Regions from separate parts of the Brevibacillus sp. 1238 genome, predicted to be linked through region 2. Evidence: riboswitches for the same ligand, from Rfam matches in the RefSeq annotation. Region 2 holds a riboswitch; each other region holds the start of a gene.

Region 1 (5,147 bases), on a different contig from region 2:
TGACGATAAGTGCGCAGGCTCGAATTGTCGATCCATGCGTTGGACAAGGCGTTAATGATCTCTTCCCGGCCCCCGCCCAGCAGCTTCGTCACGACCGCAGTCGTGGCGATTTTGACGAACAGGACGTGATCAAGCCCCACGCGGTTCAAGCTGTTTTCCAGCGCGAGCACTCCCTGAATCTCGTGCGCCTTCACCATCATTTCCAAAACATCGCGCACGACGAGCGGTTCTTTTCCTTCTGCCAGGCGCACACGGCTCACATAGTCGGCTACAGCCAAAATGCCTCCCAGGTTGTCGGACGGATGTCCCCACTCGGCTGCCAGCCACGTATCGTTGTAGTCGAGCCAGCGAATCATGCATCCGATGTTGAACGCTCCGCGCACAGGATCAAGCACATACGCTGTGCCGGGAACACGGCTGCCGTTCGGAACGACTGTGCCCGGGACGATTGGCCCCAAAAGCTTCGTGCACTCGGGATAGGACAAGGCCAAAATGCCGCATCCGAGCGTGTCCAACAGTACGTAGCGCGCGGTCTGGAACGCCTCCTCGCTCGTAATCTCCTTCGTCAGCACATAGTCTGCGATCTCCTCCAGCAACTGGTCTGTTTTGGTGCGATCATTCATTTTCAACAAGCGACTCATTCCTTTCTGCTTGGATTGGATTTAGGCGTGGCGTTGGCCGATGTAGTTGACCCGTGGACGGAAAAGGCGGTTGTGGCTATGCTGCTCGATGACGTGTGCGCACAGCCCCACTGTTCTTGCGCTGAAAAAGATCGGTGTGTACAGCGGAATCGGAATCCCCAGCATCCAGTAAACCGGAGCGGCGTAGTAGTCCAGATTCGGGTAAATGCCCTTCTCGCGCTCCATGATTTTTTCGCCTGCCTCGCACATCTGGTACAGCAAGTCGTCGCCTTTTGCATCACACAATTGTTTCAGGGCGTCCTTCATCATCAGTGCGCGCGGGTCGATCTTTTTCATGTACACGCGGTGCCCGAAGCCCATGATCCGCGCCTTGTTGGCCAGCTTGGACTCCAGCAAAGCTTCAAACTCCTTGACCGAGCCTGCCTCAAGCAGCATGTGCATCACCGCTTCGTTCGCGCCGCCGTGCAAGTTCCCTTTCAAGGAAGCGACCGCCCCGGTCAACGCCCCGTACAAATCCGACATCGTCGAGGCAATGACGCGTGCCGTAAACGTCGAATTAGGCATCTCATGCTCGCTGTACAAAACAAGCGAACGGTCGAAGATGGCTTCTTCAAAGTCGGACGGGATTTTGCCCGTGATCATGTACAGGAAATTCGCACTGTACGACAGCTCCGGCAGCGGCGCGATCAGCGCTTCCTTTTGAATCACGCGGTAGCTGTTGGCGACGATGTTCGGCACTTTGCCCAGCAGCTTGTAAGCCCGCTCCTTGTTGGCTTGCGCCGTGCAGTTGTCCAGTTGGCTGTCGTATCCGGCAAGCGCAGAAAGCCCGGTGCGCAAGCCGTCCATCGGATGCGTTTTTTCCGGCAGCAGCTTGAGCATGTCGAATACTTGGTTCGGTATGTCGTACTCGGCTTTCAGCTTTTCTTCCACTTCGCGCTTTTGCTGTTCGTTCGGCAACGATTCTTCCAGCAAAAGATGGACGATATCCAAGTAACGATGCGCTTTGGACAGCTCGATCAAATCGTACCCTTTGATGACGATTTCCCCTTGCTTCGTATCCAAAAAGGAAATGCTCGTTTCCGCAGCGACCACACCTTCCAGACCTGGAAAAAACTTTTCTTCAGCTCCCATTCTCTTCATCCTCCGCCCCGATTAAGTTGACCTTTAGACGTTGATAAGCCTTGTCGAGATTGTGCAAAAGCTTTTCTTGATCTGCCTGATTTTCTGCTCGCCTGATGACCTCTGCTTTTAATTTCGCGTAATGCGCTTTGATCGCGCTCGGGTTCTCTATCGTCAAGTTGTTCATAATGCACGCCTGAAAATCGTTGGTGAAATACTCCACCGTTCCAAACAAAAAATCACTCATCCGTCACGTACCCTCCTGAAAATCCGCACAAAAAAACAACTTCCGCAGAAGTTGTTAAGAGGCGAATGAATACCGAAACAAGCATGCTGATTGTGAAAATCAAAAACACGCCTATCCATCTCGCACTTAACACCCCCTATCCTCGTAGGTATTGATGTTGCGCTCAAACAGGCAGGTCTCCTGGCTTATGATCATCGCTTTTCGAACCTTCCCATTTTCGGCTGGCGAAAACAGTGGTATCTTCGAATCGCTCCCAATTACAGTTGCGGGACAGCGTCGGATTCGAACCGAACTTCCCTTTTAAGCAGATAAAAGTGTTGAATTTATCTGCACCTGTTTGTACACGTATGAAGTTTGCTCTCAATATATCAGTTATTTTGAAAATTAACAATTCTTTTCTTTGCTAAATATTGGATATTACGGCCATGATGCCAGCCCATCTACTGACAGGCTGGCATCATGGCCGAGCGGATTACCCGATGATCTTCGTTTTCTTCGCGTTTTCCATCGATTTTTGAATCAGCCCGCTCAGCGGTCGTTTCAAAGCCAGCGCAATAAACAGACTGATGCCGATGAAGCCGCACAGCATGAGAATATCCCGAATCGCCGTCTCCCAGAGGACGCCCCCGACCCCTTCACGCAACAAACTGATCGCGTAGGTGAACGGCATAAACGGATTGAGTGCCTGGAAAAAAGGCGCCGTCATGCTGATCGGGAACGTGCCCCCGGAGCTGGAAAACTGGAAGACCATGAAAATGATCGCGATACCCTTGCCGACATTGCCGAATACCGACAACAGCGTATACGTGATCGTCACGAACACCATACTGACGAGCATCGCGAAAAGGACAAACGGAACTTTGTCAGCCACATACGCTTCCAAAATGTAAAAGTCACCGAGCGTAATACACAGTGCCTGGAACAGCCCGATTGTCACGAATGTGCCCAGGCGGCCAAGGTACAGCTGGTACGGCTTGTAGCGTCCGTCCGGGTTCTCCGGGTCTGGTTTGAGCAAAGAAATCAGCAAGGTCGCTCCTACCCATAGCGACAATACTCCGTAAAAAGGCGACATCGCCGAACCGTAGTTCGGAATCGGATATTTGCGGTTTTCCTTGATCTGCACCGGACTTGCCAAAAACTCGCTCTCTCGCTTGATATCCCCGCGCAGCAGCTTGGCGAGATCGGCAAAGTGATTGTTCGCCTCGACCTCTCTCAGCTTGTCCGCCGCTTGCGCAATCGCACTCTCCAGCTTGGGCAGATCATCGCGCACCAGCTCGGCTACCCGGTGGACGCCGTTCTCCACCTCAGGCAGCTTGTTGCGGACAAAGTCAGCCAGCTTGGTCAGCTCCGCCTCGGCTTGCGGCAAATCGTTTTGGATGAAGCCAGCCGCCTGGTCGAGCTTTTGCTTGATTTCTGGCAAATGCTGCTTGAGGAACGGCGCTGCCGTGTGGATCGCTTTGGCAAACGCTTCGGACTTGCTTTGCAACGTTTGCGCCAGTTCATGGACCCGCGCCTGAATCTGCGGCAGCTCCTGCTCGATTCGTTTCAGTTCGGCCAGCCCCAGCTCCAGTCCGGCTTTTGTCTCTTTCAAAATCGCCTCGATATCCGGCAGCTTGTCTTTTGCTTTTTGCAGCAGTTCGGCGGAATCGCCCACGACTGTTTTCAGCTTTTCGATGCCCTCGGCGATTTTCGGAACGATTTCGCTATCGTAGCGCGCCAGGATGTCTCCCAGCTCCGCACTCGTGTTTTTCGCCAACTGATTCAGACTCTCGATCAAGTCTCTTGCGGGCTTTTTCCCGTCTGCCAACGCTTTCGCTATCGTATCGAGAATCTCGATTTGCCGATGCATTTTCTCTTCCAGCTTATGGAGCCGCTCGGAAAAAGGCGTCAGCGGCTGCCCCGGAATGTAGCGGTTCAGCTTGTCGACCAGCGCAGAGGTGTGTTCGACGATACGCGCAGCTTTGCCTAGCTTGTCAGACACAGCCTGCACTTCGGCAGCTGTAGGCAACCGTTCGGGATTGATTTGCAGCAGCCTGTCTGTCAGTTGCACAAGCGCATCGGACGCCTGCTGAGCCAAAATGAGATTTTGCTTGATGAGCGGAGCGATTGTTTCAAAAGCGCCGTCATGCGCCGTGAAAAATTGATTGAGCCGATCGGCAAAATCGACTCCCTTGTCAGCCAATTCTCCGATGCGCGGCAAGGCATTTTGTGCCGCCGAAACAATCTCAATTGCCTGACTGGCCTTTTGCGTGGCCGTAGTCACCGCATTGGTCACTTTGCCGAAGTTTTGGTCCAGCTCGACGATGCGCCCGACCGCCTGATCGATCATCGGCAGCTTTTCTTCCATCGCGATGACGGCGGAAGCAGCGTCGTTGATGCGCGGCCAGTTTTGCTGAATCTTCAAAAGAGCATCGGCCGCCTGGTTAATCTCGGGGATGCGCTTCTCCACTTCCGGGATGATTTGCGCTTTTTCATGAATGTCCGGCAGCTTTTTTTCGATCTCCAACACTTTCTGACCTGCCGCATGAATCTCCGGGAGCTTGCTTTCCAGTTCGAAAATGCCGCTCTCGATCTTGCGAATGGTCGGCAACTGCTCCTCCAGCTTCACGCCAATCTCCGTCAGCTTGGTCAAAAGCGCTTCGCTGACCGCTTCCGTGAAGCTCTCGTTGATCTGCTTGGCAATCGCCGATACACCTGAAGAGGTGATTTTCGGAGCCACGGCATTCACTTTTTCGTTGACGGTATAAATGACTTCGGGCCTGTCCAGCCGACCATTGACGATTCCGGTAATCTTTTCGGAAAAGTCGGCGGGAATCAGGATGCTGGCGTAATAATCGCCGCGATCCACGCCGCGTTCGGCTTCTTCCTTCGTCACGAACGTCCAGCCCAGCTTTTCATTGTGCTGCAAGCTTTTTAGCAGCTCTTCCCCGATATTGATCTCTTTGTCCATCACTGTCGCGCCCTTGTCTTCGCTCGTCACCGCAACCTTTACCCCTTGGGTATTGGCGTACGGGTCCCAGACTGACTTGATGTTCACCCAGTCGTACAGGCAAGGAAGCAGGATGATCGCGATGATCAGGAAAATCCCCGTCGGTACTTTGAAAATATTGATCCAGTCCGTCTTGTAAATCTGCCATATA
Region 2 (5,147 bases):
GAGAAGGTGACGCAGTTGTTCCAGGAGCGTATTTCGAAGCTGCACGATTTTTTGGCAAACCATGAGTTAGACGCGGTATTGATCACTTCTCCCAAGCATGTTTACTATTTGACCGGGTTTTTTACTGATCCGCACGAGCGTTTTATGGGGCTGATCATTCCGGCCCAAGGCGAGCCTTCGCTGATTGTGCCTGCCCTTGATCGGGAAGCGGCGGTGGCAGCATCGTTTGTTCAGACGATTCTTACACATACGGATACGGACAATCCGTACGAGATTCTCAAGCAGGCGTTGCCAGCGGGCTTGTCCAAGCTGGGCATCGAGAAAAGCCACATGACGGTAGAACGCTTCGAAGCCATGGGACAAGTCGTCGGTGCGCAGAGCTACACCGATGTGGAAGAACCGCTTCGTGAAATGCGCCTGATCAAATCGGCAGATGAAGTTGCCCGTTTGAAAAATGCGGTTCAACTGATCGAAGATACGCTTGGCGAGACGTTGAAAAAATTCAAAGTCGGTCAGACCGAAATGGAGATTGTCGCGGAACTGGAATTTCAGATGAAGCGTCTGGGAGCAGATGGCCCATCCTTTTCCACGATGGTACTGGCAGGCGAAAAATCGGCATTGCCGCATGGAACGCCAGGGTCGCGCCAGGTGCAGGAAGGCGATTTGCTGCTGTTTGACATCGGCGTAGCAGCTGATGGTTACGTTTCCGATATTACCCGCACGTTTGCCGTCGGGGAAGTCAGCGAACAACTGCGCGAGATTTACGAGACAGTGCTTGCGGCGAATGAGGCGGCGATTGCAGAGGTTCGTCCAGGCGTGACTTTTGCCCATCTCGACAAGACCGCTCGCGACTTGATTGCCGCGCGAGGCTATGGCGAATACTTCATGCACCGACTGGGACACGGTTTGGGCATGGATGTGCACGAATATCCGTCCGTACATGGTCAAAATCAGGAAACGCTTCGCCCGGGCATGGTGTTCACCATCGAGCCAGGCGTTTACGTACCGGGAGTAGGCGGCGTGCGCATTGAAGACGATGTGCTCGTAACCGAATCAGGCGTGGAAGTATTGAGCAAGTTCCCGAAACAATTGACTGTGATTGGCTAACGATCACGAAACACACAATTTCATATGAATCTGATGGTGCTGGCTGGAATCGTTTGGTTCCGCCAGCTTAATAGGGAAGTCCGGTGAAAATCCGGCGCGGTCCCGCCACTGTAAACGAGGAGTGCCTAGTACGCAGCAACCACTGTTTTTCGCGAGACGAAAAATGGGAAGGGAACTAGGCATGTTGATTCGTGAGCCAGGAGACCTGCCATGAGATCATTTGCAATCGACCCACGAGGATGGGACAGATGTAGAAGCAATCTTTAGAAAAGGCGCTCCACAAACGCTGGATCTATAGATATGTCTGCGTATGTCGAGCACCTCCCGATTGGAAAACTGGGAGGTGCTTTTTTCTATGGGTATCATCGTGGCAGCAACACGTGGAGAGGGGGAGATGCCATTTCCTGTATTGCCAAACGGAGCGGCTTTCCGTATAGTGTAGATGTAATTCGTAATAATTACGATTTACATATCAATTGTTTTCATCGCACAGAGAACATGAAAAGAAGAGAGGGTAACAAAACAAATGAATAAAACACCTAAGAAAAAGAAAGCCTTGCAAGGATTTTGGTTCGCGTCTGTGACTGCAATCATGCTGCTCATGTCTGCGTGTGGTTCCGCAACACCGGCAGCTCCTGAACAAGCTGCTACCAAGCCAGGCTCGGAGCAAGCTGCCCAGCCTGCCGCTGGCGAAAACAAGCCAGTGACAATCGTCAACAACGGCATCGAAATGACTTATCCGGAAGCACCAAAACGCGCTGTCACCATGAACCAGCACGTGACGGAAATTATGCTCGCTCTCGGTCTGGCTGACAAAATGGCCGGGACTGCGTATTTGGACGATCAAATTTTGCCTGAGTTGAAAGCTGACTACGACAGAGTGCCTGTGCTGTCCGACAAGTACCCGACGAAAGAAGTGCTGATGGCTGCCAACCCTGACTTTGTGTATGCAGGCTGGAAAAGCGCCTTTGGCGATAAAGGTGTAGGCTCGATGGAGGAGTTGGAGAAAGCAGGGGTCAAATCGTACCTGCAAGAGTCTTCCAACAAGCCGGGCCCGACTATTGACGACGTATTCGCTGACATTGCAAACATCGGCCGCATTTTCCGCGTGGAAGACAAGGCGAACGAACTGATTGGCAAAATGAAAGCGGAAATGGAACAAACGACAAGCAAAATCGGTACCGTGGACAAGCCGCTCAGCGTGTTTGTGTACGATAGCGGAGAAGATCAGCCGTTCACAGCTGCAAACAACTACATGACTGCCCTGATCAAGGCGGCGGGCGGCAAAAACGTGTTTGACGACATTCAAAAAGGCTGGGCAACCGTGAGCTGGGAAGAAGTCGTGAACCGCAAGCCTGACGTTATCGTTGTCGTGGATTACGGCGACAAAACGATTGATCAGAAGAAAGAGTTTTTGCTCGCCAAAAAGGAACTGGCTGACTTGCCAGCGATTCAAAACAAACGTTTGATTGTATTGCCACTGTCCGCAGCTTCCGAAGGGGTACGCGCACCGATCGCGCTGAAAATCCTCGGCGAAGGACTGTACCCGGATAAATTCAAATAAAGAACGGCTGCTTAATTAAGGAGGGAACGGCCCTGCATAAGATCAAGATGCCCTTCATCATCGTTGCCCTGCTGATCGGGTTGCTCGTCTCGATTACGTTTGCGGTAACACTCGGCTCGGTGGAAATCAAACCAGCGACAGTATGGAAAATTGCCTTATCGAATCTTCCGCTGACCAACCAGTGGATCGAAGTGGATTGGTCAAAAGGAGAGCAGACAATTATCTGGGATATTCGGTTTCCCCGTGTCCTGTTGGGGGCAGTTGTCGGGGCTGGTCTATCTGTTGTGGGGGTTGCGATTCAGTCTCTCGTTCGCAACTCCCTGGCAGATCCGTACATATTAGGCGTTTCCTCGGGAGCATCGGCTGGAGCGACTTTGGTGATTTTGTTCGGAGCATTCAGCATGTACGGACAATTCGCCCTGTCGTTTGGCGCTTTCACAGGGGCGCTTGTCTCGATCCTGCTTATTTTTACTTTGTCGCGAATCGGCGGGCAAAACTCGACCGTGCGCTTGCTCATGGCGGGGATTGCCATTTCTGCGATTTTGTCGGCGATTACGAGTCTGATCATTTTCTCTGCGCCAAACGAACACGGCATCCGCTCGGTGTTGTTCTGGATGAGCGGCAGTCTCGCGGGCGGCAAGTGGGAGTATTTGACCATCCCGACATTGATCGTGGTCATTTGTCTGATCGTGCTGCTGGCGCAGTATCGTTCGTTGAATGCGATGCTGATGGGCGAGGAGTCTGCCGGGACGCTTGGGGTCAACACGGTGCAATTTCGCAAGCTGCTGCTGGTCATTACGGCCCTGCTCACGGGGGTCATCGTCTCGATCAGCGGAGCGATCGGATTTGTCGGTTTGATGATGCCGCATATCGTGCGGGTTATCGTCGGTTCCGATCACCGACGCGTCTTGCCCGTCAGCGCCTTGCTGGGAGCGATTTTTCTGATCTGGGCGGACGTGATTGCCCGGCTTGCTTTTGCCCCAGAGGAGCTTCCTATCGGGATCATCACGGCGTTGTGCGGAGGCCCGTTCTTTATTTGGCTGATGCTGCGCAGTTCTTATTCTTTCGGAGGTAGCGGACGATGAATCTGAATGTGGAGAACATTACAGTCGGGCTGGAAAACAAAACGATTTTGCACAACATCAGTCTGACGGTCCGCTCCGGTGAGTTCGTCGGGCTGATCGGGCCGAATGGCAGCGGGAAGTCGACTTTGCTCAAAAGCATTTATCGCGTGCTGAAGCCGTACAGCGGATTGATTTCGCTCGACGATGACAACGTGTACCAGTTGTCTGCACGGCAAAATGCACAGCGCATGGCGGTGGTTCGTCAGGAAAGCTCGGTCGAATTTGACTTTACGGTCATGGAGATCGTCATGATGGGCCGCTCACCGCATAAGCGGCTGTTTCAAACGGATACGACAGCCGACAGCCGCATTTGTGAGGAGTCGCTGGAACGAGTGGGGATGCAGGCTTACGCCGAGCGCAGCTTTTTTTCCTTGTCCGGCGGGGAAAAGCAGCGCGTCTTGATTGCCAGGGCGCTGGTGCAGCAAGCGGAGTTTCTCGTTCTCGACGAGCCGACCAACCATCTGGATGTCCGGTATCAGCTGCAAGTCATGGATTTGGTCAAAACACTCGGAATAACCGTGTTTTCATCGCTGCACGATCTCAACATCGCCGCGATGTACTGTGATCGGCTGTACGTCATCCGCGACGGTGAGCTGGTCGCTTCCGGCACCCCTGATGAGGTTTTGGAACCCGGCTTGATTCGGGATGTGTTCGGGGTAGAAACGGAAGTAATCACTCATCCGCGCACAGGGAAAAAACACGTCTATTTCTTTTCCGAAGCATTGCGCAACGAGCAATCTCGACAGGAGGTCAAAGCGTTATGAGTGTTTACAGCTGCCAAGTATGCAAATTTCGATATGATGAATGGTTAGGCGATACGAAAAATGGCGTCCCACCGGGGGTGCCTTTTTCACATTTGGCAGGCTCCGTCTGTACGACGTGCGGCATGCAGGGAGAAGGGCGGCATCTGCCTCTGCCTGAAGCCAAATACATCGGGCTGGAAGCCACTTACTACGATCAGTTCGCGGGCAAGGCGGGGATCGCCTTTTATCGCAACTGGCTCATGCAGGAAGCGCAGCTCGCTCCCGTGTCTGTGCTGGAGCTTGGGGTAGGCACGGGGCGGATCGCGATTGAGCTGGCGCGGTGTGGGTTGTCCGTCTGCGGCGTGGACAACAGTCCGGACATGCTGGAGATGGCGACGAAAAAGAAACGGCGCATGCTGAAAGACCAGGAGGATTTGCTCGTGCTCGTGGAGCAAGATGTACGCGAATTGCAGCTCGATTCCACCTTCACGCACATACTGCTTCCGGAAGGCATCTTTCAGCAGGCGACCTGTAGAGCGGAGCAGCGACAGTTCCTCGCGGTGATCGGACAGCATTTGACCGCGAACGGGACGGTTGCGATTGACTTGC
Region 3 (5,147 bases), on a different contig from region 2:
CCGCGAGTTTTTGCAAAACTACTTGCCAGCGAAGCCCGGCAATATCGAGACTGTCGAGGGAACCGTGATCGGGCAGCACGATGGACTGATGTACTACACGCTCGGTCAGCGCCAAGGGCTTGGAATCGGCGGCGGACACGGCACGAGCGGTCAACCGTGGTTTGTCGTGGACAAGGATCTGGAACGCAACGCACTGATTGTCGGGGAAGGCTCCGATCATCCCCGCCTGTACTCAAGCAGTCTTTTGGCGACAGACGTGAGCTGGGTTAGCGCCAACAAGCCAACCGGATCGTTTGTCTGCACCGCGAAGTTCCGTTATCGTCAGCCGGATCAGCAAGTGACGGTACACGTGCAGGAAGGCAACACCGTAGAGGTCGTTTTCGCTCAACCGCAAAAAGCCGTTACTCCTGGACAGGCCGTCGTCTTCTACGATGGCGAAGTTTGTCTCGGCGGAGGAACGATCGACAAGGTGCGTTCGATAGATAAAGAGAATTAATATACGGGGGAAGCGCTTGGTGGATGCAACGAAAAAATCCAAAGTGATTATCGTTTCGTTTTTGGCGGGAGCACTCCTCTTGGGGTTTCTCGCTTACATGGGAATGTCGGCTACGAGCAGTGAGCACATGGCGACGATCCAGGCTGTCATCAAGGAAAAAGGCGGCGTGATTGAACCGGGCGGCGTGACCGCTGTTCCTGCCGATGAAAGCCCTTTTGCCAAAAGCGGAAAAGGCAATACGATTTACCGCATTGTGTACAAAAAGGACGGGGAAAGCCTGACAGCCTGGTACCGTTCCGAAAACCATTCCTCCATCATCAAAGAGCCGGAAGAGTGGATTCTTCCGAAATGAAGAATAACCTTGACTGGGAGAGTGAGGGCATTACATGACCCAATACGCTGGACTTCGTGAGTTGGCCCAATTGATTAGCAGACTGGAGCCGCAGCTTGCAGGGGCAACCTTGAGCATTTTGGCCCATGAAAACAAAGAGCAGATCGCGTCCTTGCTTCTGGAAGGGCTGGGCAGCGGCGTTTCCGTGCAAAACAGCTCAGGTGAATACGCCAACCATTTGGCGAATTTGCGCGTGGGCGCGAACAAATATACGTTCGCCCAGGACTGGCGCGAGGTGTACATCAGTGAGATCAATTACTGCGCCTGTCGGATTCCGCCGGGCGGTCACGGTCTTTTGGTGCACCATACCGACTATCCCGGGGTCATTTACGACGTATCCCGCAAACTGGCTGACCACGAAATCAATATTTCCAAGCTGAACGTGTCGCGCGAGCAAAAAGGGAAGAACGCCCTGCTTGTTTGCGTCACGGATGAAGAGATTACGCCAACAGTTGTAGCGGCGATTGAAGAGCTGCCGCAGATCAACAAGGTGTTGTCCCTCCAGTAAGCCGAAAAAGAGCAGAAATGCGTGCATGACCGCTCATATGTTTCGTATGGGCGGTTTTTTGCGTGCGTGGAGCGGTTGTTGGCCGGTTTTGGGAAAAGAAAAAGCTGCCCTGGTTAGCGGGCAGCGGTTTTGGAAGCGAAGCGGATCGCGTGGCTGATCAGGACGTGCAAGACAGAGGTGTGATTTTCGTCCGGGAATTGACGGAACGTGGCTTGTATCTGACCTGTGCCGAGAGCGGACAGCCTTTTTGCCATGGCCTCAGCTTTGACGTTGACGTGGAAGCGCCCGTCGTTCTCCAGTTCCCCGATCGTCAGGAGCGCTCTGACTTTCAGCTCGTCTGTAAGCCGTTCAGGCAAGCGCCGCTCTTCTTCGAGCAGGACGCTTTCGTTCCAGTGAATGGACGGGCTGCCGGCGATATAGCATTGGTACTCGTGCGGCCGCGTCAACAGGGCGTGCAGCACCAGCAAGCCGCCGAGAGAATGACCGAAGATCGTCTGGCGGGTACGATCGATAGGAAAATCTTTTTCGATAGCAGGCTTCACCGTTTTCTCGATAAACGAAAGAAACCTTTCGGCGCCGCCCATTTCCGGCCATTCTCCGCCGCGCGGATGAGCGGGCAGCTCGTCTTGCGGAACGACATGCGTGAAGTCGTAGTAGCGGGACGGATGGAAAGGCGCTTCCGTCGGATAGCCGATGCCGACGACGATGGCTGGTTGCACGCCTGTTTTTTCAGGAGCGCGGCATTGCAGGCGAATGGCTTCGGTCATCGTGCCGAAAACCGAGTTGGCGTCCAGCAAATAGATGACAGGAAAGCCTGTTGGCGGCGGGGCTGTGTCTGGCGTGCTCACAAATAGGTGGAACGTACGATCGTTGTATGTTATTTTTCTCGTTTGGGAACGGGGAATCGCTACTGCCTCGTAAGTCGTACTGTCCATCATGGGTCACTCTCCATTCGTCCGTAGGCGTTAACTTTTATGTACACGAAACTTATTATATGGACGAAAACCAGAGATTGGCAATAGAGAAATGAGAGAGATTATCACTACGAAAATTGAACATGCCAAGCTTGACTCCTACGATATATTGAGGTAAAGTAAGTTTTACCAACTACATATTGATGCGGACAGGTGTTTACCACGCTATATTTGGTAGACTTAATAGGGAAGTCGGTGAGATTCCGACGCGGTCCCGCCACTGTGATGAGAGAGTTCCATTTGCTTGTGATCGCCACTGATTGAGCCAATCGGGAAGGCCAAATGGAGCAATGACCCCAAGCCAGGAGACCTGCCTGACTGCAAGCACTGTGTAACCTACGGAAGATAGGGAAGTGTTCGAGCGCTCCATTCGTTTGTCATGCTGAATGGATACGATGGGAATCATCATGCGCATTCGACATTTTGGCGTCGAATGCGCTTTTACTTTGGCTAAAAAGTATACAATTGCAGTAAAGGATGAGGGACATGATAATCGCTTTTGATTCAAAAACAGGAAACGTGAGACGATTCGTAAACAAAATCGATCTGCCGCGCGTGGAAATCGATCCGGAGATGGTGCTAGACGAGCCGTTCATCCTGGTGACGTACACGACAGGCTTCGGGCAGGTGCCAGAGAAGGTGGACCGTTTCCTGAAGCGAAATCATGTCTATTTGCGCGGAGTGTCTGCCAGCGGCAATCGCAACTGGGGCACCAGCTTTGCCAAAAGCGCAGATACAATCGCGATCCAGTATGGCGTTCCGGTGATTTCCAAGTTTGAATTGTCCGGTACCGGCCGTGACGTGGAACAATTTACGAGTGGGGTGGCAGCAATTGCGGCACATTGAATTGAACAACCAACTAATGCAGCGTGGAAACGACGGGTTTTACCAATTGGAAAAAGACAGAGAGGCAGTCGCCGTCTTCATGGAGGAAGTGCAGGCGAAGACCATGACCTTCAACAGTGTCAAAGAGCGGATGGACTATTTGATCCAGCATGATTTTTATGAAAATGTGTATGAGGACTACACCGTTGAACAGGTCGACGAAGTTTTCCGACTGGCGCATGACACTGGTTTTCAATTCGCGTCGTACATGGCCATCTCCAAGTTTTACAAAGACTACGCTCTGAAAACGGACGACAAGTCCACGTATTTGGAACAGTACCCGGATCGGGTAGCGATTGTTGCTCTCTCGCTCGGCCGCGGAGACTTCGAGCTTGCGAAGCGCCTGACTGTTTCCATGATGGAACAGCGTCTCCAGCCGGCTACACCGACATTCCTCAATGCAGGGAAAAGCCGCCGCGGGGAAATGGTCTCCTGCTTCTTGCTGGAAATGGACGACTCCCTGAACTCGATCAACTACGTGCTCGGAACTTGCATGCAGCTCTCGAAAATCGGCGGCGGCGTAGCGGTCAATCTGTCCAAGCTTCGCGGGCGGGGAGAGCCGATCAAAGGCGTCGAGGGCGCAGCCAAAGGCGTCATGCCTGTACTCAAGCTTTTGGAAGATGCGTTTTCCTACGCCGATCAGATGGGACAGCGCAAAGGCTCCGGGGCAGCTTATTACAACATTTTTGGCTGGGACATCAACGAGTTTCTCGATTGCAAAAAGATCAACGCTGACGAAAAATCGCGGATCAAGACATTGTCGATCGGCCTGATTGTGCCGAATGTGTTTTACAAGCTGGCAGAGGAGAACAAGCCTCTGACCGTGTTCGCTCCTTACTCGGTCTACAAGGAATACGGCGTTCATCTGGATGATCTGGATCTCGATCAGATGTACGACGAGCTGGTCGCAAACGAGCGCATCAAGAAAAAGATCGTCATGAGCGCCCGCGAGATGCTTACCAAGATCGCGATGATCCAGATGGAATCGGGCTATCCGTACATCATGAACAAGACGAATGCGAACAAAAACCACGCGCTCAAAGATATTGGAGCGGTCAAAATGTCCAACCTGTGCACGGAAATTTTCCAGTTGCAGGAGACTACCACGATCACGAATTACGGCGAGGAAGACATTATCCGCCGCGACATCAGTTGCAATCTGGCTTCCCTGAACATCGTCAACGTGATGGAGCACAAAAAAATCCGTGAATCCGTGCGCGAAGGCATCGAAGCGATTACGTCCGTCAGCGATGTAACCCGTGTGGAAAATGCGCCGGGCGTGCAAAAAGCGAACCGCGAGCTGCATTCTGTCGGATTGGGTGCGATGAACCTCAACGGCTACCTCGCGAAAAACAAAATCGCGTATGAGAGTGAAGAAGCAAAAGATTTTGCCCGCACGTTCTTCATGATGATGAACTTTTACTCGCTGGAGATGAGCGCCGAGATTGCCAAGGCAAAAGGGGAAACCTTCATGGGCTTTGAGCAGTCGGAGTACGCCAAGGGCACTTATTTTGACAAATATCTCGCAACCGATTACCGTCCGCGTACGGAAAAAGGCAAGCAGCTGTTCGAGGGCGTGCACATTCCGACGCCAGAGGACTGGGCTTCTCTCAAGCAAAAAGTGCAGGAGAACGGGCTGTATCACGCCTATCGTCTGGCGATTGCTCCGACACAGAGCATTTCCTACATTCAGAATGCGACATCGAGCGTAATGCCGATCGTGGAGCATATCGAGACGAGAACGTATGCGAACTCGACCACGTATTACCCGATGCCGTACTTGACGCAAGAGAACTATTTTTACTACAAGTCTGCCTATGTGATCGACCAGTTCAAAGTCATCGATCTGATTGCCGAAATCCAGGAGCATGTGGATCAAGGGATTTCTACCGT
Region 4 (5,147 bases), on a different contig from region 2:
ATTCGCCTCGGGGAGATTTTGCATCCTTTTGAATACAAAGACCGCTATCCGCGGGCAGCGGAAGCGTTTGATATTTTGCGCAACAATCGGCGCATCGAGACTTTCAACAGTCAGGTCGAGCTGGCGATCCTGGTGTGCGATATAAAAGAAGCGACCAGATTGCTGATGCAACGGCCAGGTGAATTTGCCCGACGGCTGGATCACATGCTCCGCTTGACGGAAGCGGGCGATCAGGTGTTGCGCTCCTTTGAGCAGATAGCGACTTCTGTATCGACCCCCGTCCTTTTGCAGGTGATGAATCACTTTGACAAGCGGGAGCGATACGGTGAGTGGCGAACGTTCTTTCCAAAAGGAGAAGTGGCAAAAGTACAGGCGATCCCCAATGCGCTTCCACGGCTGGTGGATGAACAGCGCGCGCGTGCAGCCGGGATATGTCGCGAGGTGTTGATTCAGCGCTTTTCTGCCTTGCCTGCTCTCGGAAAAGTTTATATCGACCCGCAATTGCACGAGCAACTGGTGCCTTTTTCCCAAAGATCGGCAAGCAAGGCGTTGCGCACGATAGCGCGCGGCTCCAGACTGCCGATCCCCGAGGGGAGCACGATCCGCTTTTTCACCTGGTGGAAGGAAGGGATCGTCAACGATGTCCCTACCGGGCGGGTAGATATCGATTTGTCCGCTGTCCTGTATGACGAGAAGTGGACGTACATGGAGCATGTGTCCTACACCAATTTGCGGTCCGAGAAGTATCGCGCCTGCCATAGCGGCGATGTCGTACAAGCGCCGAACGGAGCGTGCGAGTTCATCGATGTCGATATCGAGTCAGTGCTTCGATACGGCGGGCGCTATGTCGTGATGTCACTGAACTCGTTTACGAGCCAGCCGTATTGCGATTTGCCGGAGTGCTTCGCAGGCTGGATGATCCGCAGTCAGCCCGAGTCCGGCGAAGTTTTTGAACCGTTGACAGTTCAGGATAAAGCCGACATCGCTGCCCGTTCGACGATCTGCCTCCCGGTCATTCTCGATCTGGCAGAGCGAAAAGTCATTTGGACGGACATCGCGCTGCGTTCGCATCCGCGCTTCGTCAACAACGTAGAGGCAAATGGCGGCGGTATCGAATGGATGGGCCGCGCGCTGACGACACTTGTGAAGCCGACCTTGCACGAGCTGTTCACCCTGCACGCACAGGCGAGAGGGACGATTACCGACCGGATGGAGGAAGCAGACACGGTTTTTTCCATGGAAGAGGGGATTACCCCGTTTGACATGGAAGTGATCTTGGCTGATTTCCTCGCTGGTTAATGATGGGAAGTTTAAAAGTCAGCTCAGGCTGGCTTTTTTCGTTGTTTGCAAGAATCGCTCCCTCGGATTTTCCGTGTTTTTCCATTTTCCCTCTCCGATTTGCAGCTTTTGCTTGAATCCACGGTAGCATTTGCTATTATTAAAACAAGTGAGTGTTATTGAAATGAATGAACGACATTTGAATAGGATAGAAAACAGGTCCTTGTGTTTTTGCGAGTGCTTATTTCGTGAAAGACAGGGTTAAAAGGGAAGTTTGGTGAAATGCCAACGCGGTCCCGCCACTGTAAAAGAGTAGCTCTTCTTCCTGGCAACGGCGCCATCCACTGCCCCACTACGAGGCGGGAAGGAGAAGAAGAGTGATGATCCTTGAGCCAGGAAACCTGCCTGTTTTGGTGTATGCACTGTTTTCCTTCGGGTCAAAGGAAGAGGTGAGGATTGTTTTTGTCAGCTATCCGCGCTTTGTTTTCCTTCTAGATTTTGGAAAACAAAGCGTTTTTTTGTGCGCCTGACAAGCAATCGCTGACACTTTTTGGACTGGACAATGGGGTCCCCGAAAAGTACCTGAAAAGGGCTGGAGAAAACTATCCTTTTTAGGTAACTGACGGGGGCCCTGAAAAGTATGTAGGGTCAAAATGACAGCAAGGTCTTCACTTCAATCTGGGGGTGTGCGTTGTGAGCAATAAACGTGGACTGTTTTTGGTCTATACCGGAGACGGAAAAGGAAAGACGACAGCAGCGGTGGGCCTGGCTGTACGGGCGACCGGGCGGGGGAAAAAGGTGATTATGATTCAGTTCATCAAGTCGCCTGAGCGGACGTATGGAGAGAAAATCATTTTTGACAAGCTCGGCATCGAGATCGTGCAAAAGGGCGTAGGCTTTACGTGGACGAAGACGCCAGAGGAGCATCGGGAAGCGCTCAAGGAGGCGTGGACTTTTGCCCGGGAAAAGCTGTCTTCGGGAGCGTATGACGTCGTGATTTTGGACGAGCTGAACAACGCGCTGGCGATCGATCGTTTTCCCATTGACGATGTGCTGCCGCTGTCGGATGTTTTGGAAGCGATTCAAAACAGGCCGAGCCATGTGCATCTGGTCGTGACGGGGCGGAGCGCCAAGCAAGAAGTGATGGACATGGCTGATCTGGTGACAGAAATGAAGCCGCTCAAGCATTACTATGACGAAGGAATACCAGCAGTGCTGGGGGTAGAATTTTAATGAACGTGCTGGAAACGTATGGTCACGGTGGCGACTTGCTGACCGCCTCGCAACGCTTTGGCGTAAAGCCAGGGGAGTTTCTCGATTTCAGCGCCAATATCAATCCGCTCGGCATGCCGGAACGGGTCAGGGACATGCTGCTGGATTCGCTGTCTGCGGTGTTGCGCTATCCGGACCCGGGACACCGCGAGTTTCGCCAGGCGCTGGCGAAGCGTCTCGGACTGCCGGAAGCATGTCTTTTGCCAGCCAATGGAGCGGCGGAAGCGATGGCTTTGGCGATTCTCGGGCTGCAACCAGAGACAGTCGGCGTCGTGTATCCGTGCTTTTCGGAATATGCAGAGCTTTCCGAGCAGTTTGGCGCGCGTGTCATTGGTTGCTACGGAAAAGCAGAGAACGGCTACAAGCCGGATCGCGCCGAGCTGTACAAGCTGTTTGAACAGGCTGATCTCGTATTTGTCGGCTCGCCGAACAACCCGACCGGGATCTTGTACGAGCCGCAGGAGCTGTTGCAAATGGCGGACTGGGCGGCAGAGACAGGCACCTGGCTGGTCGTGGACGAAGCTTTTCTCGATTTCGTGGCGGAAGAACGGCAATTTACGCTGGCGAGTCGCCTGGAGAGCTTTCCGCGGGTCATTTTGATGCGGTCGATGACGAAAATGTATGCGATTCCCGGCCTGCGTCTGGGATACGCGATCGCCCATCCGGACGCGATCGCCAACATGCGGCAAAAGCAAGTGAGCTGGAGCGTGAATGCGCTGGCCCTTTTGGCGGGGGAACTGTGCCTGATGGAGCAGGAGTACGAGCGAAAAACCCGCAGCCTGATCGCCGAAGAGCGGGCCAAATTGCTCGACTTCGTCGGCAAGGAGCTGGGATGGCAAGTGTGGCCGGGAGAGGCGAACTTCTTGCTCGTTCGCTCGCCGGGGGAGCTGCCGGCGGCCCAGTTGCAAGAATGGCTTGGCAAAAAAGGGGTGCTGATCCGCAATTGCGCGATGTATCCCGGACTGACTGCCCATGACGTGCGCATCGCGGTTCGCGGAAGTGCGGAAAATGCTCGCCTGATGGCGGTCTTGCGCGAGGTGCGGGATGAAAGGGGCGGCAAGCGTTGAGTCTGGTGTTGGTGACAGGCGGCGTTCGCTCCGGCAAGAGCCGCTTTGCCGAAGAGCTGGCCGAACAGGCTGGCGAGCGAGTTCTTTACGTAGCAACGGGGCAAGCCTGGGACGAAGAGATGAAGCAGCGGATCGAGCGGCACAAAGAGCGCCGTCCAAGTCAATGGGGAAGCGTCGAGGTAGGGGAGCGGCTTTGCGACTACGAGAGCGTTGCATCAGGCTACGGGGTCGTGCTGATTGATTGCTTGTCGACATGGGTGAGCAATCGGCTGATGAGCGTCGAGGAAGCGCAGTGGCGCAGCCAGGAGCATACCGAAGCGCTTTTGCAGGAACTGGAGGCGTGGCTTGCCCTCGTCAGCCGCTCCCCGCAAAAAGTGATCGCAGTCACCAGCGAGGTCGGCTTGGGCGGAGTGGCGATGAACCGGCTGGGCAGATGGTTCGCCGATGTGCTCGGGGATGTCAATCAACAGACTGCACGGCAGGCAGATGCCGTCTACGCGGTAATGGCCGGAATCCCGTGGAGGATCAAAGGATGAATGCATTTTGGCACGCGATTGCCTTTTTTACGCGGATTCCCGTCCCGTGGCTGCGCCCATCCGATGAGGCGTGGAAAAAAAGCGTCAACTGGTATCCTGCTGTCGGGCTGGTCATAGGTATTTTGCTATGGGGTGTCCACCAGGCAGGGCTTTCGCTCTTCAGTCCGTGGCTTGCCGCCGTGTTGACGCTCGTCGTCTGGGTGTACATCACAGGCGGACTGCATCTCGACGGCTGGATGGATTTGGCGGACGGATTGGGCAGCAGCAGGCCAAAAGAACAAGTGCTTGCGATCATGAAGGACAGCCGCGTGGGTGCTTTTGGCGTGCTGGCGGCGCTTTTGCTACTGCTGCTCAAGGCGGGCGCTTTGGCAGAGCTGACACATCCAGGCTGGGGGCTGCTCCTCGTTTTTGTTCCCGCAGCGGCGCGGACCCATGTCCTGCTTGCCATTCGGTTCTGGCCGTACTTGTCGGCGGATAAAGGGATCGGCAAAGGCATCAGCGCCGGATTGTCGCTGTGGGCGATCGTCATCGGCTATGTGGCTTTGCTCGCAGTTGGCTGGCTGGCAGGCGGCTGGCAGGTCGTCGCGGCGATCGCTGGATCGTGCTTGTTCGCTCTGCTGTTCTGTCGTTCGGTTGCCCGCAAGCTGGGCGGGCTGAACGGGGATTGCTACGGGGCGGTCATCGAGAGCAGCGAGGCGGTCATGCTGCTTGTACTGGTCGGGAGTTGGTGGTTATGAGGTGGGTCTGGATACGCCATGGCGAGACTGACAGCAATCGGGAACACAGATATCTCGGGCATAGCGACGTCCCTTTGAACATAGATGGAAAAAGGCAGGCGAGTGAACTGGCAGAGCGCTTGTCCCGCCAGATCGAACGGCCTGATGCGCTCTACGCCAGCGATTTGCTCCGGTGCATGGAGACGGCCCAACCGCTGGCCGACGTATGGGATGTGCCGATCATCTCTGTTCCGGCTTTGCGGGAGCTGTCTTTTGGC

The links. A riboswitch is a leader RNA that binds a small molecule or an ion and turns the genes downstream of it on or off. The one in region 2 is predicted to bind cobalamin.
Region 1: it holds a riboswitch for cobalamin, as region 2 does, so the genes downstream of both, M2298_RS17795 (hypothetical protein) here and M2298_RS24370 (ABC transporter substrate-binding protein) in region 2, are expected to answer to the same signal.
Region 3: it holds a riboswitch for cobalamin, as region 2 does, so the genes downstream of both, nrdI (class Ib ribonucleoside-diphosphate reductase assembly flavoprotein NrdI) here and M2298_RS24370 (ABC transporter substrate-binding protein) in region 2, are expected to answer to the same signal.
Region 4: it holds a riboswitch for cobalamin, as region 2 does, so the genes downstream of both, cobO (cob(I)yrinic acid a,c-diamide adenosyltransferase) here and M2298_RS24370 (ABC transporter substrate-binding protein) in region 2, are expected to answer to the same signal.

The regions. Positions count from the first base shown of each region.
Region 1 is NZ_JARXWC010000007.1:161,504-166,650, reverse strand. Features, by position in the region: gene M2298_RS17805 (bifunctional 2-methylcitrate dehydratase/aconitate hydratase) at 1-623, opposite strand, end outside; gene mmgD (citrate synthase) at 663-1,772, opposite strand; gene M2298_RS17795 (hypothetical protein) at 1,762-2,007, opposite strand; cobalamin riboswitch at 2,161-2,359, opposite strand; gene M2298_RS17790 (YhgE/Pip domain-containing protein) at 2,480-5,147, opposite strand, start outside.
Region 2 is NZ_JARXWC010000015.1:71,449-76,595, forward strand. Features, by position in the region: gene M2298_RS24365 (M24 family metallopeptidase) at 16-1,107, shown strand; cobalamin riboswitch at 1,125-1,334, shown strand; gene M2298_RS24370 (ABC transporter substrate-binding protein) at 1,634-2,671, shown strand; gene M2298_RS24375 (FecCD family ABC transporter permease) at 2,719-3,756, shown strand; gene M2298_RS24380 (heme ABC transporter ATP-binding protein) at 3,753-4,559, shown strand; gene M2298_RS24385 (methyltransferase domain-containing protein) at 4,556-5,147, shown strand, end outside.
Region 3 is NZ_JARXWC010000002.1:682,012-687,158, forward strand. Features, by position in the region: gene mnmA (tRNA 2-thiouridine(34) synthase MnmA) at 1-496, shown strand, start outside; gene M2298_RS07185 (hypothetical protein) at 516-848, shown strand; gene M2298_RS07190 (ACT domain-containing protein) at 883-1,395, shown strand; gene M2298_RS07195 (alpha/beta hydrolase) at 1,509-2,330, opposite strand; cobalamin riboswitch at 2,504-2,701, shown strand; gene nrdI (class Ib ribonucleoside-diphosphate reductase assembly flavoprotein NrdI) at 2,856-3,215, shown strand; gene nrdE (class 1b ribonucleoside-diphosphate reductase subunit alpha) at 3,202-5,147, shown strand, end outside.
Region 4 is NZ_JARXWC010000001.1:78,787-83,933, forward strand. Features, by position in the region: gene M2298_RS00380 (TerD family protein) at 1-1,299, shown strand, start outside; cobalamin riboswitch at 1,480-1,701, shown strand; gene cobO (cob(I)yrinic acid a,c-diamide adenosyltransferase) at 1,972-2,511, shown strand; gene cobD (threonine-phosphate decarboxylase CobD) at 2,511-3,617, shown strand; gene cobU (bifunctional adenosylcobinamide kinase/adenosylcobinamide-phosphate guanylyltransferase) at 3,623-4,153, shown strand; gene cobS (adenosylcobinamide-GDP ribazoletransferase) at 4,150-4,890, shown strand; gene M2298_RS00405 (histidine phosphatase family protein) at 4,887-5,147, shown strand, end outside.